3 regions of the Lysinibacillus sp. RS11 genome follow, and region 3 is predicted to be linked to each of the others. Evidence: riboswitches for the same ligand, from Rfam matches in the RefSeq annotation. Region 3 holds a riboswitch; each other region holds the start of a gene.

Region 1 (6,525 bases), 1.5 Mb from region 3:
TAACAGTAAGAACAGTGGAATACCAATATATGAAACAAAGACTCCGTACCAATCAATTTTGTCACCCATAAAGGCAGTGTAATTTTGACCGATCACAACAATCATACAAACTGTAAAAGCAAATAGCGGACCGAATGGGAATAGCTTTGCTTTATATGGCAACAATTTCGGATCCAAGCCTTGTGCCTCGAACGCTCGACGGAAACGATAATGGCTATATGCAATTCCTAGCCAGGCAATGAAGCCAGACATCCCAGAGGCATTTAGAAGCCACATATAGACTACACCGTCACCAAAGAATGAAGCTAAAAATGCTAGGGAGCCTACAGCTAATGTCGCCAATAATGCATAAATGGGAATACCTCGACGGCTTAGTTTAGTGAAAATTTTTGGTGCATGGCCATCTACTGCTAATTGCCACAGCATACGAGAAGATGCATAGAGCCCTGAATTCCCTGCTGACAGCATAGCCGTTAAAATCACGGCATTCATCAATGACGCTGCAAAGGCAATTCCTAAACGGTCAAATACTAGTGTAAATGGTGATACAGCGATATCCTCAGACAACAAACGTTCATCTGTAAATGGAATCAGCATCCCAATTGCAGCAATCGCTAAAATATAGAATAAAAGAATTCGCCAGAAAACAGACTTAACAGCTTTCGGAATATTTTTACCAGGGTCATCCGTTTCCCCTGCTGTTATTCCTAGTAGCTCTGTCCCTTGGAAAGAGAATCCCGCAGCTAAGAAAATACCAAATGTAGCAAGGAAACCACCGTGGAATGGTCCATCACTAATAAAGAAATTCGTAAAGCCTACAGGAGCTTGTCCACCTAAAATACCAAAAATCATTAAGAAACTGACGATAATAAAGATGATTACAGTTACAACCTTGATCATTGCAAACCAATATTCACTTTCACCATAGCTTTTTACCGATAGTAAATTGAACGTTAAAACTATAATGATAAATAAAGCAGTCCAAAGTGCTGATGAGCTATCCGGGAACCAATATTTCATAATTAATGATACAGCAGAAATCTCTGCCGCAATGGTGATTGCCCAGTTGTACCAGTAGTTCCAACCAAGGGCAAAACCTAAAGCCGGATCTACAAATTTTGTAGCATACGTACTAAATGAGCCCGATGATGGCATATAAGCCGCCATTTCGCCTAAGCTCGTCATTAAAAAGTACACCATAATACCAATTAATGCATAGGCGAGCAGTGCTCCGCCAGGGCCTGCTTGCGCAATGGCACCACCACTAGCTAAAAACAACCCTGTACCGATTGTACCGCCTAATGAAATCATAGTAATATGACGGCTTTTTAATTCTTTTTTCAGCTTCGGCGCTTTATTACCGAGCTGATTCACTTTTATTTCACTCACGATATAGCTTCCTTCCTTCTTTAAAGAGGCAAAAAAAATGCCATCACATGAACGTAGTGATGGCTAAGTTAATCCTCAGTTCTTTCAAAAACGATAGCTCAACACGTTGTTCCAAACGTGACAGTTCTGTTCCTTTCGGAGACAGCCCCAGCATGAGGTTTTCAAGTCCCCTCACACTTCGGCGATATTTCCTTTCCACTAACATCTCTAATGCTTGTCATTTCCATTAGTATACTCTTAAATACCGCGACCTCTACCTCAATACAAACTTGAGGCATATAATTATTAAATTTATGATGTGTATTAGTTTAACATACGACCTTTGACATTTCAATAACTCGATTAATGTTCCGTTTTTTTCGAATTTTCCATCACTTTAAATAATTTAATACAATGGCATAGTAGTTCGATTATAATTGTTCTAACAGGAGGGATTTATTTGACTACTGATGAACATTCGACTACTTATCTTAGCAGGAAAATCAGCTGGAGAGGAACAACCTTATTACTAGTGATCGGCGTAATTTGTATTGCCTCGACATTACGAATGCCACTAACAGTTGTTGGGCCCATTATTTCCTTTATCCGTGAAGATCTCAGCATATCCAATGTACTCGCGGGCTTTCTAACAACAATCCCATTGCTAGCATTCGCAATCATATCACCATTTGCCCCTAATGTCGCACGTAAATTAGGGCTAGAATTAACATTATTTTTATCTACTATTCTTTTAGCATTAGGAATTATAATACGCTCCCTTGGCACAACTACTTTACTCGTGTTTGGTACTGTGCTAATTGGTATCGCCATTGCATTCGGTAACGTACTTATTCCAGGATTGCTTAAATTGAAGTTTCCCTATCACATAGGTTTACTTATGGCATTTTTCACAATGTCGATGAATTTGACAGCTGGGCTTGGTGCTGGCATTAGCTATCCTATTGCCAATTCATCATTTGGCTGGCAAGGTGCACTGGCCATCTCGCTTGTACTAGTGGGATTAACCATTTTAATTTGGATTCCACAGTTGAAATTTAATAAGCCTGAGCCTACTTTGAAGATTACAAAAGAACGTACACCTTTATGGAAATCACCTGTTACTTGGGCTGTAACAGGTGCTATGGGGTTACAGTCATTATTATTCTATACAACTGCTGCCTGGATTCCTGAAATATACATAGCGCAAGGCTTAGCCGCAGATCGTGCCGGCTGGATGTTCTCCATCATGCAATTTTCACAAGTCCCGATGGCTTTAGCTGTACCTATTATTGCTAGTAAAATGACGTCTCAACGCCCCCTTGTATTCATGTTTACGTCATTTTACATAGTTGGCTTTATTGGGGTAGTGATGGAATGGACAGACTTCGCAGTACTGTGGATGGTGCTACTCGGCTTAGCAGGGGGTGCTTCATTCGCATTAGCGATGATGTTCTTTACACTACGTACCCGTTCAGCTTTTGAAGCAGCTGATTTATCAGGCTTTGCACAATCCTTAGGTTATTTATTCGCTGCAATCGGTCCAATCCTATTCGGATACTTGCATGATGTATTCGGCGGCTGGAACATCGTAGGATGGCTCTTTGTTGTCGTAGTATTGATACTTTCCTTATGTTCTTTTAGGGCTTCTAAAAATGAATATGTAAATTAAAAAAGGCAGCTCATGTACTGCCTTTTTCCGATTAATAAGCTGGTTTCTGATAAAAATAGTTCGGTGTATTATAAACATTGACATATGGCTTATGGAAAATATGCGTTGTAGCTGGTGAAAGAGGTGGAATCAACCATGTCCAATTCCCTGTAACTTCACGATTTGTTGCTGCTTCCGCTTCCTCAAACAATTTAAATTGCTGAGCTGCGGTATGATGATCTACAATGCTCACACCATCTTCTTTAAATGAATGTAATACCGCAATATTGAGCTCAACTAATGCACGATCACGCCATAGAGAGGCCTGCTTTGTTGTATCGAGGTTAAAAATTTCTGCTATAGCGGGCAGCATATTATAACGCTCATGATCAGCTAAATTACGTGCTCCGATTTCAGTGCCCATATACCATCCATTGAATGGAGCCGCCTGAAAATCGATACCTGCCATTTGGAAGCGCATGCTCGAAATCATTGGCACCGCATACCATTTTAATCCTAGCTTTTCAACTTGAGGAGCTTCAGGATGACGAATCGGAACCTCAAGTACATATTCATCAGGGATTGTAAACATTTGCGGCTCTCTTCCATCCACCTGCACAACAAGTGGAAGCACATCAAATGCTGTTTTCTCACCTTGCCAGCCAAGTGATTCGCATATTTTTGTAAACTCAACGGAATGTCGATCACCAATGATTCCAGATTCCGTTTCATAGCCCGCATAACGGATTAGCTGGTGATTCCATATACGCACTCGCCCTGGTGCAAAAACGGTTATTGTTGGACGAATTTTGCCGTCATTTGTTGCATATTGTATATGCTCAAGTAAAGCAGTGAACACAGCCTCTTCTTTTAAAATATCACGGGCATCTATAACATGTAGTGATTGCCAAAACAAACGTCCAATACACTTATTGCTATTACGCCATGCCACTCGTGCGCCGAAGGTTAATTCCTCCGTAGTCGGTATATATTCTCCTGCTGTTTTAATGTGCTGTAATTTATTTTCTAGCCATGTTTTAGACTCATTTTGTTCTACTTGATAAAGTTCTAAAAACTGCTGTATCTCATGTAAATTCATATCGAATTCCTCCATCTACCCTCATATTAGAGGAATGGGACTATAATCACCACGAAAATATCTGTTGGAAAACATACATATTTCATATATGAAATACTTTGTTCAAATTTATAGACGGTCATCATGTGATTTCATCAGATACCAAAAGTGTAGCTTATGCAAGTGAGCTTTTTTCATTATCAATTATGCCCCGACATAATTGCGTCGTCCGGAATCGGCTTTGTGCTTAGGCCTGCAAATGTTTTTGTGCGAAAGCGTAGTGCTAACGTAGCGACAGCAAAAGGGTTTTATCTGCGCGAAAGCGAAGCGGCAGCGGCAAAAGGGTTTTATCTGCGCGAAAGCGAAGCGGCAGCGGCAAAAGGGTTTTATCTGCGCGAAAGCGAAGCGGCAGCGGCAAAAGGGTTTTATCTGCGCGAAAGCAAAGCGGCAGCGGCAAAAGGGTTTTATCTGCGCGAAAGCAAAGCGGCAGCGGCAAAAGGGTTTTATCTGCGCGAAAGCAAAGCGGCAGCGGCAAAAGGGTTTTATCTGCGCGAAAGCAAAGCGGCAGCGGCAAAAGGGTTTTATCTGCGCGAAAGCAAAGCGGCAGCGGCAAAAGGGTTTTATCTGCGCGAAAGCAAAGCGGCAGCGGCAAAAGGGTTTTATCTGCGCGAAAGCAAAGCGGCAGCGGCAAAAGGGTTTTATCTGCGCGAAAGCAAAGCGGCAGCGGCAAAAGGGTTTTATCTGCGCGAAAGCAAAGCGGCAGCGGCAAAAGGGTTTTATCTGCGCGAAAGCAAAGCGGCAGCGGCAACAACACGATGCAGGTCAGTTAGCCGTTATCGCATGGATGCGATGGTTTTAGGCTAACATCCCATAAGCACTCCTTTCCTATTTTGTGACATCCACCGAACTTCTTTTAACGGATGTTTGGACGCGCTGAAAAGTGACTTAAACGCATTCATCTCACCACCTATAAGACTTCAGCTGAAAGAAGTTAAATTTTTTTAGTGGATGAATGTCGCGAATCCTGTTAACAAATATTCATATTATAGATTTTAGAGAGGAGGGGAATAATTATGTCTCAAGACTATGGTAATGGATCTGGGTCTGGTTCATCATTTGCTCTAATCGTTGTTCTATTCATTCTTCTGATTATCGTTGGAGCTAGTTTCATGTCAAAATGTTATTAATACCCGGTAACACCTCTAATGCTCATAACGATTAGGATAATACAAACTTATCCTTTACACCTTCAAATATTTAATAAGGGTCACTAACCTCCGCGTGACCCCTTTAATTTTTCTTCTTTCAAAGTATTCATCCCTCTACAAACCCACAAAGTATATTTGACACTTCCATCTAACTTTGCGAGCATAATAAAAAGCACCCCTGATGAAATGCCTAAAAATCCACTCTACGTCTTTTAGTTTTCATCTAACCTACCCTATTATTTGAAATAATTTGTTCAAATTTACTAATCATTTCTCCAAATATAGTATCTCAATCTAACTTTACATATGATAAAAGATTTTTTCTTAATAACTAAAATTTTATGTTTAATTAAATATAAATTTGTACATCCTCTTAATAGTTTCAAAACTTAATGAGGAGGAGATTTGAGGTGAATGATTTCGAGAATACTAACATCTCCCATGATTTTATTCAAAAAGGACTACTAAACATAAAACTATCTAAAAATATTACTACTATAAAAGAAGCTTTCGGAAACAGTAGTGACCTTATTATACGGGAAACATTAATAGGAAAATTAAAGGAACAATCAATCGCCATTATTCACACTGATGGTTTAGCTGATACAACCGTAATTTCAGACTTTATCGTAGAGCCTCTCTTATCTGATTTAACGGAGACTTCCGAAACAACAATCAATGAATTAAATCAACATTTAAAGAATTACTGTTTAACAGTGGGACATGTTAACGATATTGTTGATTTTACTGCATTGTTTAGTGCCATTTTAAATGGAGACACCGTTATTTTACTAGATGGTCTGGCAAAAGGGATTGCTACGAGTACAAAAAGTTCGAAGGATAGAGCAGTAACAGAACCCTCAACAGAATCTGTCATTAGAGGCCCTCGGGAATCATTTACAGAGACTTTGAGAACTAATACCGCTTTAATTCGGCGTAAAATTAAAAGCCCAAACCTTTGGATAAAATCTAGGGTCATTGGTGATGTTACTCAAACAGATGTTGCCGTTATGTATATAAATGGAATTGCAAACGGAAAAATTGTACAGGAAGTTTTTGAACGATTGGATCGAATTGATATTGATGGCATTTTAGAAAGTGGCTATATTGAAGCGCTAATTCAAGACCCAAAATTCTCGCTATTTCCTACTGTTTATAATTCGGAACGTCCAGATGTTATTGCAGGAGAATTATTAGAAGGTAAAATTGCTATTTTAGTAGAT
Region 2 (6,525 bases), 1.2 Mb from region 3:
AAGAAAGCAGTCTTTTTTTAAAAAAATATTTGGTAAAACTGAGCGTCCTATTAAGCAAACATTAACGGAATTTGAACGTATTAGTATCCAAGTAGAGCGAATTGGGGTTCAGCTCGAACGTGCTCAGCTTCAAATGATTAAAGATGTAGAAATGCTTGAAGAACTTTATTCACATAATAGAGGATTTTTTGAAGAGTTAGCAACTGCTATTGCGGCTGGGCAAATGAAGAAGCAACAAGCAATCGAAGTGGAGCTTCCTGCAAAGGTGACTAGTGTCCAGGCATCCAATCAACCACTTGCGATTCAACAGCTTAATGACTTTGCCGCTCAAATCGAACGACTCGATCAGCGCATTTATGATTTACAAGTGTCGCAGCAGGTGGCTTTACAAACGGCACCACAAATACGGATGATTCAGCAATCAAACCAAACGCTAGCAGAAAAAATAGAATTTTCAATTGTTACCCTCATTCCGCTTTGGAAAAATCAATTGGCGATGATGTTATCCATGAATATGGACCAACACTATGCCCAGCTAGAGGAGCGGTTATCTCGCACGAATGACCGTTTTGCAAGCCCTTCTTTCGAACAGCAAGTATCGAAATTCAAAGAAACACAGCACGAGCTTCAAACAGCTATCCAAGACGTCTTTGCCCTACATACAGCTACAGAACAGGAAAAACAGCATTTACAGGATGTAGCAGAATTAAAGGGCTATAAGAGGGACTGATTCTTTTTTCCAACGAATAAGGGTGGCTCAGAAATCATCTGAACCACCCTCTTATTTTCATTCAAACCTATTGAATGAAAATTAAGCCTCCGGCGGATGCCACGGATTTTAAAAGGAATGAATAAAAGGATGTTAGCCTAAAACCCTCGCATCCTGCTAAAATCTGGACGCCATTACGCCAAGGAGAAATTGATTTTTATTATTCAAAATAATCTTTATAGTAGCCACCGATATTACCAGTGTTATCGATAATAAAAACGAATTCTTCTGTTTCATTTTTTACATCATATTGTTTCCCTACTGTTAATACGTTTGATACTAAATATTTTGATGCATTTGTATGCTTACATGTAACTGCGCGTAGTGTTGGTGCATCTTTCCATTTTAAATGTAACATAATCTCTCTACCTTTCTTTACTAGCATGAAGCTAATGTCTAATGCTTATTTTATAATATTTTTGTTCTTTTGTGGAGAAAAAAACCATAGAAGTCCGTTTTTTCATCCAATTATATAATTAAATCTTAACTTCGAGGTGTTATTATGAGCTTTGGTGGTGTACCGCAATGGTTTTTTATCATTGCCGTAGCATTTGCAATTTGCTTTGTTTTATATGCAGAGTGGAATTCTAGAAAATAAGTGAGCCCATTCATCTGGACTCACTTTTTTGAAATTATTTTAGTGTACGTTTTAAAAACTCTTTTGTACGTTCATGTTGAGGGTTTATTAATACCTGTGATGGTGGACCCTCTTCTACAATAACACCTTTATCCATAAATACAACACGATCAGCTACTTCTTTAGCAAATTCCATTTCATGTGTAACAATTAACATCGTATTGCCACCATCCGCTAGCTGGCGCATAACCTTCAACACTTCCCCAACCATCTCTGGATCTAATGCAGACGTAGGTTCATCGAATAGCATCACATCGGGGTTCATGGACAATGCGCGAGCAATCGCTACTCGCTGTTTTTGCCCACCAGATAGCTGACGAGGCTTTGCATTGACATATTGATCCATGCCAACGATGTGCAAATATTTTAAAGCAATTTTCTCGGCCTCTGCCTTTGAACGCTTTAATACTTTCACTTGTCCAACCGTACAATTATTTAACACATTATGATTATTGAATAAGTTAAATTGCTGGAATACCATCCCTAAATGTGTACGGTATTCTTGGATATTATGCTTTTCGTCTAAAATATTTTCACCTTTATAAATAATTTGACCACCACTAGGCATTTCTAGTAGATTAATGCAGCGCAGTAGTGTTGATTTACCTGATCCTGAAGAACCGATTAAACAGACAACCTCACCCTTTTCTACTTGAAAATTGACGTCCTTTAACACTTGGTTACGCCCAAATGATTTACTTAAATGCTCTATTTTAATAACGGCCATTTGTTCGTCCCCCTATATTGCTTCTTTCTGTTCTTTTTGATAAGCATCTGGTCCATCAAGTCGTCTTTCTACATATAGTAAAATCCTTGATGCTGTAAATGTCATGATGAAGTACATGACACAAGCTACGAAGAATGATTCAAAATAGCGGAAGTTATTACCTGCGATCGATTTTGTTTGGAAGAATAATTCCGTAACACCGATCACATTTAATACTGCTGTATCTTTAATATTCATAATTAATTGATTACCTGTTGCAGGCAATACATTTCTCGCAACTTGTGGTAAGACTACATTTAGCATGATTTGAAAATGATTCATACCGATTGCTGAAGCAGCCTCATACTGTCCTTTATCAATCGATACAATACCACCACGTACAATTTCCGCCATATAAGCCCCAGTATTCAATGAAACGACTAAAATACCTGCTGTAATAAAGTGCATATCAATACCAAATGCCATATCTAATCCGAAAAATACAACCATTGCTTGTACAATCATTGGTGTACCACGGAAGAATTCAACATAGCATGTTAGTATAAAATTAATGATCTTTAAGCTATAGTATTTTACACCCTTTTTACGAACCTTAATAGTATGCATAATTCCGATGAAAAATCCGATAAGTGCACCAATAATTGTACTAATAATCGAAATAAGTAATGTATAATACGCACCTCGTAAAAACATTTGCCAGTTGTTCTCAACAATTGAAATAATCCATTCAAGACTCATGATGTGCCTCCTTACAACGTCGTGTTGTTTGCTTGTTTTTTTGCCTTAGCTATTTTATTGCAACTTACTTTTTCTTATTATTTTATGATTCTATTAGCTAGGACATTATCATTATTTAAAGAGGTACTCATTGAATAATGATGAAAAGATATTGCACGGACTAAGCAAGTAGTCCGTGCAGTCTTATTATTGTGCTGCAGGTTGTTGATGAATTGCTTCTTCCATTATTTTTTGACGATCATCTTCAGAAATACCTTTTAGAATTTCATTGATTTTACCTAGATTTTCATCACCTTTACGTAAACCAACTGCGATAGAAGTGTTTGAAATATCTGTATCAAAGCCTTCTTCAAATTTTACATATGTGAACTTATCATTTGCTGCAGCAGCGGAAATTCCTTCTGGACGTTCTGCTACATAGCCATCAATTTTTTCAGCTTCTAAGGCTACACGCATAGCAGGGAAGTTATCCATTGCAGTTTGTTTTTGAACGTCTTTGATCTGATCTATTACATCGTAGTTAGATGTGTTTAATTGTGATGTGATTTTAGCTCCTGAAAAATCTTGGATTGATTTTGCTTTTTCATACTTACTACCTTTTTTAATAACCATAACAAAATCAGATGTATAGTAATTTTCAGTGAAATCAATTGTTTTCTTACGCTCATCAGTAGGTGACATCCCCGCAACAATGGCATCAATTTTATTTGATTGTAGTGCAGGTACTAAACCATCCCACTCCATTTTCACAATGACCAATTCTTTGCCTAAGCCTTCAGCAATTTTTTTCGCCATTTGCACATCGTAGCCGCCCGCATATTCAGCATTATCCGCGATTTTTACTGCACCATTTGCATCATCTTGTTGCGTCCAGTTAAATGGAGCATAACCTGCTTCCATCCCAACACGGAATTCACCTCCGCCATCTTTATCTGCACCAGCATCACCTGTTGCTTCATCCTTTTTGTCGCCAGAACCACATGCTGCCAACATAATTGCAGTCATTACCGTTAACATTAATAACAACCATTTTCTTTTCATGAAAAACTCCCCTTTTCTGTAAAAAAATAAGACAACTGTACAAAAAAAGACCTAAGAATTGAACTTAGGTCTTACTTTAATTAACAGTTGCCCAAATCCTCACTATAATTTCCATGTATCCGAGATAGCACAACCTAGTAAATCTGGAAAATAATTCACTAGGACAGTCCTGCACTTATTCACTGCAGACCCAGCATAAAAGTACGAGCTCCTTTTATACTTCGGCGGTAGTTCCTTCTCCATTGCGTCTTCGCTTGCTTATACTCAACAATGAACTAATAAATACCGCGCCTCTACCTCACCGTAGAACAAATGTGAGGTTTGTTTATTTAATTGATACTAAGATACTACAATAAAAGTAAGATATTCGTCAAGATAATTTTATCATTTTTCTGATTTTTTACAATATTAGGGTATTAATCTTCTTATACCCATTGCCTATTTTTGAAAAATTGAAAATCATTATTGTATTTTTTGGTACAATCTTTAACATTTATTACCAAACTCAAATTCCGTCGCTTCGGGTTCCTATCCGTCACTTCGACTATTCTTTCCGTCGTTTCGATTGCTTTATCCGTCACTTCGACTATTCTTTCCGTTGCTCTAGCTTTTTTATCCATCGTTCCCTTCAATGTTCAACAAAAAGAAAAAACCCTGCGAAACAAAGTTCGCAGGGTTTAAATATGATTTTGGTATTAAGAATTTAATAATAAATCTTCTGGGTTTTCAAGTAATTCTTTTACAGTTTTAAGGAAACCTACAGAATCTTTACCATCGATAATACGGTGGTCATAAGAAAGTGCTAAGTACATCATTGGGCGAATTTCTACTTCACCATTCACTTCAACTGGACGTTTTTTGATTGTGTGCATACCTAGGATACCAGCTTGTGTACCATTCATGATAGGTGTAGACATTAATGAACCGAATACCCCACCGTTTGTAATTGTGAATGAGCCACCTGAAAGATCTGCTAAACCTAATTTTTTGTCACGTGCTTTTTTCGCTAGGTCTGCAATTGAATCTTCAATTTCAGCGAAGTTTTTGCGGTCAGCGTCACGTACAACTGGTACTACTAAACCTTCTTCTGTTGATACAGCTACACCGATATCAAAGAAGTTGTTTAAGTGAATTTCGTCACCAACGATTTGCGCGTTCACATATGGATATTTTTTAAGTGCAGCAACTACTGCTTTAGTGAAGAATGACATGAAACCAAGTTTAGAGCCAGTTGACTCGAAGAATTGGTCTTTTTTACGAGAACGTAATGCCATAACGTTTGTCATATCTACTTCGTTAAATGTTGTTAACATTGCAGTAGATTGTTTTACTTCAAGTAAGCGTTTTGCAATTGTTTGGCGACGACGGCTCATTTTTTCAACTGTCACACGTGATTCATCTACAGCTGCAACTGCTTTAGGTGCTGCTGGAGCTGCTTGTGGTGCTGCTACTGGAGCTGTACCATGAGCTGCAACGTCTTGTACACGTACACGTCCTTGTGGATCTACTGGAGATACAGCAGCAAGGTCAATACCTTTTTCACGAGCAAGTTTACGTGCTGCTGGAGATGCGATTACACGCTCTCCAGAAGTTTCTACAACAACTGGAGCTGCTGCAACAGGAGCTGGAGCTGCTTGTGGCGCTGCAGGAGCTGGTGTTGCTTCAACTGGAGCCGCTGCAACAGGAGCTGGAGCTGCACCTTCGCCAGCTTCTACAACTGCGATTACTTGACCTACAAGTACTGTATCGCCTTCTTCAGCTAAAATTTGAGTTAATACACCCGCTTCTTCAGAAATGATTTCAGCGTTTACTTTATCTGTTTCAAGTTCAACGATGAATTCACCTTTTTCAACGCGATCGCCCACTTTTTTTACCCACTGTGCGATACTACCTTCTGTAATCGATTCTGCTAATTCAGGGACTTTAATTTCAGCCACTTTCATTTCCTCCTTTGATTAACGTGCATTATGTGCACATAAAAGGGCTACTGCCTAAGCAAGTAGCCCGGCTTTTAAAATTATTATGTGATTGATTATTTAACTTTTACAGGCTCAGCAACTGCTTCTTCTACAAGTGCGGCTTGAGCTGCTTTATGAGAATCTGCATCACCTTCAGAAGTAGAGCTCATTGCAGGACGACCTACATAACGTAACTTTTTACCTTCAGAAAGGTCATATAATGTTTCTAATGCATAATTCCAAGTACCTTGGTTTTTAGGTTCTTCTTGTACCCAAACAACTTCTTTTACGTTAGGATACTTAGCAATAATACCAGCAACTTGCTCTTTTGGGAATGGGTAAAGTTGTTCTACACGTACAATGTGTAAGTGATCGAAGCCTTCACCGTCTTTAATACGGTCTGCGATGTCGATCATTACTTTACCTGTTCCTAATACAACGCGCTCAACAGCTTCTGGTTTTGAACCTAGACCAGGTTGCTCAATTACTTCTTGGAATGAGCCATTTGCTAATTGATCAGCATTTGCAGCAGCTAATGGGTGACGAAGTAGGAATTTAGGTGATACCACTACAAGCGGACGAACACCTTCTGTTCCTAATAATGCTGCTTGACGACGTAATAAGTGGTAGTAGTTGCCTGCATTTGAACAGTTTG
Region 3 (6,525 bases):
CCGCCGACAACAATTATTTTGCTTTTCGCCATGATTATTTCTCACTCCTCTTAAAAAATTGCAATGATTGAATGGACTCTATAGTATCTTCAATTATATTAAACGAAAGATAAAATAGCAGCCACACCAACTACACTTAGAATTACGAAAATAATGTTTGTTACGTAAGTAGCAATCTTTTGAGACTGAGGAGATTGTGTAATACCCCAGCTTACTAGGAATGCCCATAAACCGTTTGATAAGTGGAAAGTTGCTGATAAAATACCAACAATATAGAATCCAAGCATAAATGGATTCGCAACGATATCTGCGATCATATTGAACTCAACATCTGCACCTAACGCTTTTTGGATACGCGTTTGGAAAATATGCCATGCAATGAAAATCACTAAGAATACACCAGTGAAACGTTGTAATGAGAACATCCAGTTACGGTATGTACTGAAACGCCCTGTGTTTGGTGAAGCAGTGAATGCAATGAAGACACCATAGAATGCGTGGAACAATAATGGGATATAAATAATTACCCATTCCATTACTAACAGAAGACTATGTGGAATTAATTCCATCTTACCTACTGCATCATTGTAAGCTTGTTCACCACCAACAGCAGTGAAGTTCATTGACAAGTGGAACATCAGAAACAGACCTACTGGAATGACACCAAGTAGAGAATGTAAGCGACGCCATAAAAACTCTCGATCTTTCGACAAGACTGTTACCCCCCTTAGTACTTAAAATAGCACAGCAAAAGAAGTCATCATTTTGTAAATGATACCTCATTGACTGTGTATTTCATCATGGTACAATATTATGACATGTTTATTGTACTCTCAAGAGCTACGAGCGTCAAGGCAACTCGACGTTTTTCGCAGCCCTTATTAAAGAAATAATCTAGTACTTGGTGCATCGTTTTTTCTCGAAAAAACTACCTTTACTTTATTAACGTCAAATTTTAAGAAAATTCTAAGAAAGAAGGATTTCAATGTTAAACACTTCATCTCCTACAATCTCATCATTTGGTTATGAGATAATCCGCGATCATATTCTATCTACCATTCTTGGCAAACATGAAGATGACGTCCTTTATTGGGCAGGAAAAGAGCTTGCTCGAAAGTTTCCATGTAAAAGTCAAGATGAACTTATCGCATTTTTCGCAGATGCCTGTTGGGGTAATTTAGAGCTTATGAAAGAATCGAAGGATGGACGTATCTTCCAACTGACAAATGATCCAACACTGTTACAAATCGGTTTACGTAGCTTTAGACTTGAAGCAGGATTTATAGCTGAACAAATCCAGCAAGCAAAAGGTTATTTAACTGAATGCTATGATGAAAAGCGTGAAAAGCAACAGCACGTTATGTTTACAGTAAAATGGGACGTTAAAGAGCGAATCATGAACACCGTTCCAACAGAATAAAACGAAAAGGATTGTCGTTCCAAATTGATGGATGACAATCCTTTTCTAGTTGAAAAACAAAATGCTCAAGGAAATCTTTGTATGGCTATTCGGCTGGTTTTAGCCTTCGTTCCTCTTATTGCTGATCCCCAAGGAGCGTCCAGCCTCCACTCCATTCAACCACTTCACAATAGTATGTATCTTCTGGCATATAGTGATAAAACAAAACTTAAGCAACATCTGTTTTCTGGGTGAAAGCGGAGTGTCAGCGGTAACAGGTGTACAATCTTGTCACTGTTATAAGTCTTTTCTGTTCAATTTATGATGAGTAGCCTGGAACGGGAGCCACCTTCATCTAAAGCTTTACAACATTCAACTTAATTTAAAAGGACACCTTAATTTCATTGACATAATAGTTTTTCAAGCCCGATTGATGAAGACTAATAATCAGTTGGAAAGAAAAAAACCACTAATTAAAGTTTTACTTTATAGTTGAGCATGTCTTTCTTTTAAAAGTACATCTATTAACGACATAAATGCTTCCAAAATATTAAGTGAATGTTGAATCGTTTCCTCTAAATTAATAATTGACAACTCATTAACTAATTTTTGAGCAGCCGTATGTACTAATTCATGAGGTTGTTCTATACGACGAAACTCTGGTAAATTCTGATATTGCTCAAAATGTCCATAATACCATTTCCCAAACGCACATTGATGATGCGTTTTTAACGCTTCTTTATGTCCTGCCTTTTGAATAGCATTTCGCAAAAAACTAGCATGATCCATTAATCTTGCTGACAATTGGCTGATTACCGTTTGCTCTGAGGGCTTTTGAATTGTCGGTGCAATAACATGTAACATTTCAAATACTTGATTCTGTATTATTTCCGAGAAGTCACTTGTATGTGATAATTCTGTCATTGTTATAGCTAAACGATCTACAGCTACTACATTTTCTTCTGATACAGTTGTTATTTGATGAATTCCATGTGCTACTTCTTCAATATTTTTACTTGTTACTGTCAAATTAGCAATATTACCTTTCATGATACTTAAAAAATCAGTGAAGTAATGTTCGACTTGTTCAATATTTTTTAATGTATTATGTAATTGCTTATCGATGATTGATCGAATCTTCGTCATTTCTTGCAATGAATCTTTCGAGCTATTAGCTAACTTTCCTACCTCCATCGCGACAACATTGAAGCCCTTCCCTTGCTCACCTGCACGTGCAGCTTCAATAGAGGCATTTAAGGCTAGTAATTGTGTTTGATCGGCAATCCCTGTAACACTTTTACTAATATCATTCATTTTAATCATTTCATTGTCCAGCTGTTTTGTTGAATGAGCTCCTTTAGCTAACAGCTCCTGAACCATTTCACCTTTTATAATAGATGATTCCATTTCCTCTACAAGTAATAACGAATGCTGTTTTATTTCTTGAATATTTGCATTAACATTTTGCTCAACCGCAAGTATCTCTTCTGAATTGGATGACATTTCTTCAGCCATTGCTGAAATATCTACTACATTTGTTGAGACACTTTGAACCTTTAAAGCCGTTTGACAATTAATTAACTCCACATGTGCAAGTACAAAGTCCAAAATCGCATTTCTCACATCGATGCTTTCTTGCTCAAGTTCCAATTCCTGAATTCGCTTTTTTAATATTTGTATTTCGGAATCGTTGTGTATCTCAACGCTTTCAATTGGCTTTTGAAATAAACCTAATAATGCCATAGAAACCTCCACCTTTTCCTTGTTAAAACATATAATTACATTTTACTATACAATAATATCAATAGATAAAATATTAAATTAATATAAAGAAAAAATAGGATGTGCCTTTTATTGACACATCCCATTCATTATTATACGTAAAGTGCATGTTCTAAATTGAATTCATCGTGTAATGCATTTGCTGCACGAATCATTTCGTCCTGAGGTACAACAACAGATACTTTTATTTCAGATGTACTTACCATTTTTACTGGGATACCTTCACGACGCAAACGATCAAACATACGAGCAGCAACGCCTGGATTAGATGCCATACCTGAGCCAACTATTGAGACTTTTGCTAAGCCGATTTCAAAATCAGCAAAACTAAATCCTAATGATAATTTACTATCTTCTAAGACACGTAATGCTTCTGCAAACTCCTCTTTTAAAATGGTAAACGATACAGTCGGCTTTAAGCCATCTATTATGGCTTGTACAATGATATCGACGTTTATGCGATTTTTTGCAAGTATTGTGAACATATCTGCTAACGAAGCATCAGAATAAGCATCATAACCAACCGTTAAACGAATAACATCTGACTCATAAGCAACACCACGAACTATTAAATTTTTCTCCATTTCAACTTCCTCCTTCAATAAAGTACCTACTGTATCTACTACGCTCGACCGAATAATAACTGGGATTTGAAATTTCTTAGCTAACTCTATAGCTCGCGGGTGTAAAATTTGTGATCCTAAATTTGATAGCTCTAGCATTTCGTCATAGGAAATTTCTTTTAGCTTTTGTGCCCTAACAACATGACTTGGATCAGCTGTATAGACTCCTTCCACATTCGTGTAAATATCTACGCGCTCCGCTTCCAATGCCGCCGCGATAGCTACAGCCGTCGTTTCCGCTCCGCCTTTACCAAGCGTCGTAATATTCTGTGAATAATCAATACCTTGTTCCCCCGCAACGATTACGATTTGTCCTTGTGCAAAATGCTCTGCTATTCGACTAACATCAATATCATCGATACGCGCATTGAAATACATATCATCAGTTTGAATACCTGCCTGCCAACCCGTTAATGACACTGCATGATATCCTTCTTCCTGCAAAGCAATCGCAACTAACGCACTTGATAGTTGTGAGTTTGTTGAAAGTAGTACATCTAGTTCACGCTTAGACGCACTATCTGATAAATCACAAGCCATCTCTGCTAATTCTTTCGCCATACTCCTCATTCCCGCAGTTACAACGACAACATCATAGCCTCTTTCCTTTTCAGCTATCGCCCTTTTCGCAACATCTTGAATATGCTTTGTCGATGCTAATGCAGCACTACCGAATTTCATCACAATTCTCGCCATACATATCATTCTCCTTCGTATTCAATCATTTCGGTGTCTCTAGAAAACTAAAAAAGGCAGCCCTCACATAACGTGAAAGCTGCCTATAACATGTACAATAATAGTTACTTGCGCATGTGAGATAGCTCTCCGAAACGTTTAGAATCGACAGTTTTACATTTATTAAATGCAAAACCAGCACAGCATCGGAAACAACGATGCTCCACTTCGGCAAGCTTCCCTTTCATACATTGTCACTGGACTTGTTCGTCCTCTAATGTACTACTCTTGAACCTCGCACCTCTATCATCACTTAAATAGTGAATGTATTTAATTTTGCCTTAGCGAAAAAAATTTGTAGTTTATACATTTGAAACATCTACAATAAGCTAAGGAGTCGTATATAACATTGCTATTTTAGATCAATGTTATATACAACCTTAGCATATGAATAATCCTTTGACAATGACTCTTGTTGAAAAGGAATTCCATCTGCATTCATTTCACCACCTTCAGAGATGGGAGTCTTCTGTAGCTGACGCTTTGCTTTCGCTACAAAGAACTATCTGCTGAATGAAAATAGGCGTAAATATTGCTAGCTAGATTAGCAGGCATACCGGCTTCTTGTAACGCCAACTCACTTGCCTCACGAATTTTTTTGACAGAGCCAAAATGCTTAAGTAATTGCTGTTTTCGCTTTGGACCAACACCCTCTATATGATCGAGAACAGATTGAATGGCATGCTTCTCGTGCTGCTGTCGTAAGAAGGTAATGGCGAAGCGGTGTACTTCGTCCTGAATACGTTGCAGTAAATAGAATCCATCACTTGTGCGCTTTAACGCAATTACTTCAGGTGGGTCACCAAATAAAAGCTGTGACGTATTATGCTTTTCATCTTTTGCTAATCCGGCAATTGGAATGACTAGGCCAAGTTCATCTTCTAATACTTCTCGTGCGACTTCCATTTGCCCCTTCCCACCATCAATTAGTACTAAATCCGGCAAAGGTAAACCTTCTTTTAACACTCGTGTGTAACGACGTCGTATTACTTCTTGCATTGCTCCGTAATCATCATGTTTGGCAGCTGTGCGTGTTTTGTACTTTCGATACTCCTTCTTTGCTGGTTTTCCATCGATAAATACAACCATTGCAGATACTGCATCTGTTCCATGCATATGACTATTATCAAAAGCTTCTATTCGTAAAGGCGTTGAAATACCCATCGCTTCACCGAGTGCCTCACATGCGCCTATTGTTCGCTCTTCCTGACGTTCAATAAGTTGGAACTTTGCTGCTACAGCAATTTCAGCATTTTTAATCGCTAATTCTACAAGTTCTTTTTTTTGCCCACGTTTTGGTGTTAGCACTCGAACATCAAGTAATTCCGTTAAAATATCCGCATCAATAGATTGTGGGATAAAAATCTCCTTCGGCTTAATGTGTTCTAATTTGTCATAAAATCGGCCAACGAACGTTAAAAATTCCTCTTCTGCCTCTTGATAAATTGGGAAAATCGAGACATCTCGTTCAATGAGCTTTCCTTGACGAACAAAGAAAACTTGCACACACATCCAGCCCTTCTCGACTGCATAACCAAATACATCGCGGTTCGTAGTATCACTTGAGACGATTTTTTGCTTTTGCATAACAGTGTCTATATGAGCAATTTGATCACGAAACTCTTTTGCACGCTCAAACTCTAAATTTTCTGCAGCTTCAAGCATCTTTTCCTCGAGCTCCTTTTTGACTGCCTCAACACCACCATTTAAAAATTTCGTCATATCCTCAATCATATCGTGGTAAATTTGGGCATCAATATCTTTCACGCAAGGTGCTAGGCATTGTCCCATGTGATAATACAAACAAACCTTGGAAGGAAGTTGCACACATTTTCGAAGCGGATATAAACGATCCAGTAGCTTTTTCGTTTCACTAGCTGCATAGGCATTTGGGTATGGGCCAAAGTATTTCGCCTTATCCTTTTTCACTTTTCGCGTCGTAATAAGACGTGGATGTTTTTCATTTGTAATTTTAAGATACGGATA

The links. A riboswitch is a leader RNA that binds a small molecule or an ion and turns the genes downstream of it on or off. The one in region 3 is predicted to bind lysine.
Positions count from the first base shown of each region.
Region 1: linked by a shared signal. The riboswitch ahead of AB9L17_RS01345 (amino acid permease) and the one ahead of AB9L17_RS18385 (aspartate kinase) in region 3 are both predicted to bind lysine.
Region 2: linked by a shared signal. The riboswitch ahead of AB9L17_RS11985 (transporter substrate-binding domain-containing protein) and the one ahead of AB9L17_RS18385 (aspartate kinase) in region 3 are both predicted to bind lysine.

Region 1 is NZ_CP168124.1:238,970-245,494, reverse strand. It holds gene AB9L17_RS01345 (amino acid permease) at 1-1,389, opposite strand, end outside; lysine riboswitch at 1,476-1,653, opposite strand; gene AB9L17_RS01340 (CynX/NimT family MFS transporter) at 1,829-3,037, shown strand; gene AB9L17_RS01335 (nitric oxide synthase oxygenase) at 3,069-4,115, opposite strand; gene AB9L17_RS01330 (hypothetical protein) at 4,338-4,958, shown strand; gene AB9L17_RS01325 (YjcZ family sporulation protein) at 5,168-5,281, shown strand; gene AB9L17_RS01320 (spore germination protein) at 5,695-6,525, shown strand, end outside.
Region 2 is NZ_CP168124.1:2,343,499-2,350,023, reverse strand. It holds gene AB9L17_RS12005 (toxic anion resistance protein) at 1-730, shown strand, start outside; gene AB9L17_RS12000 (DUF6501 family protein) at 930-1,127, opposite strand; gene AB9L17_RS11995 (amino acid ABC transporter ATP-binding protein) at 1,402-2,133, opposite strand; gene AB9L17_RS11990 (amino acid ABC transporter permease) at 2,146-2,871, opposite strand; gene AB9L17_RS11985 (transporter substrate-binding domain-containing protein) at 3,058-3,912, opposite strand; lysine riboswitch at 4,030-4,216, opposite strand; gene AB9L17_RS11980 (hypothetical protein) at 4,338-4,532, opposite strand; gene odhB (2-oxoglutarate dehydrogenase complex dihydrolipoyllysine-residue succinyltransferase) at 4,608-5,849, opposite strand; gene AB9L17_RS11970 (2-oxoglutarate dehydrogenase E1 component) at 5,945-6,525, opposite strand, start outside.
Region 3 is NZ_CP168124.1:3,569,256-3,575,780, forward strand. It holds gene sdhA (succinate dehydrogenase flavoprotein subunit) at 1-32, opposite strand, end outside; gene AB9L17_RS18365 (succinate dehydrogenase cytochrome b558 subunit) at 99-713, opposite strand; gene AB9L17_RS18370 (YslB family protein) at 986-1,420, shown strand; gene AB9L17_RS18375 (CZB domain-containing protein) at 1,886-2,323, opposite strand; partial or broken gene AB9L17_RS18380 (methyl-accepting chemotaxis protein) at 2,369-2,710, opposite strand; gene AB9L17_RS18385 (aspartate kinase) at 3,274-4,500, opposite strand; lysine riboswitch at 4,615-4,793, opposite strand; gene uvrC (excinuclease ABC subunit UvrC) at 5,032-6,525, opposite strand, start outside.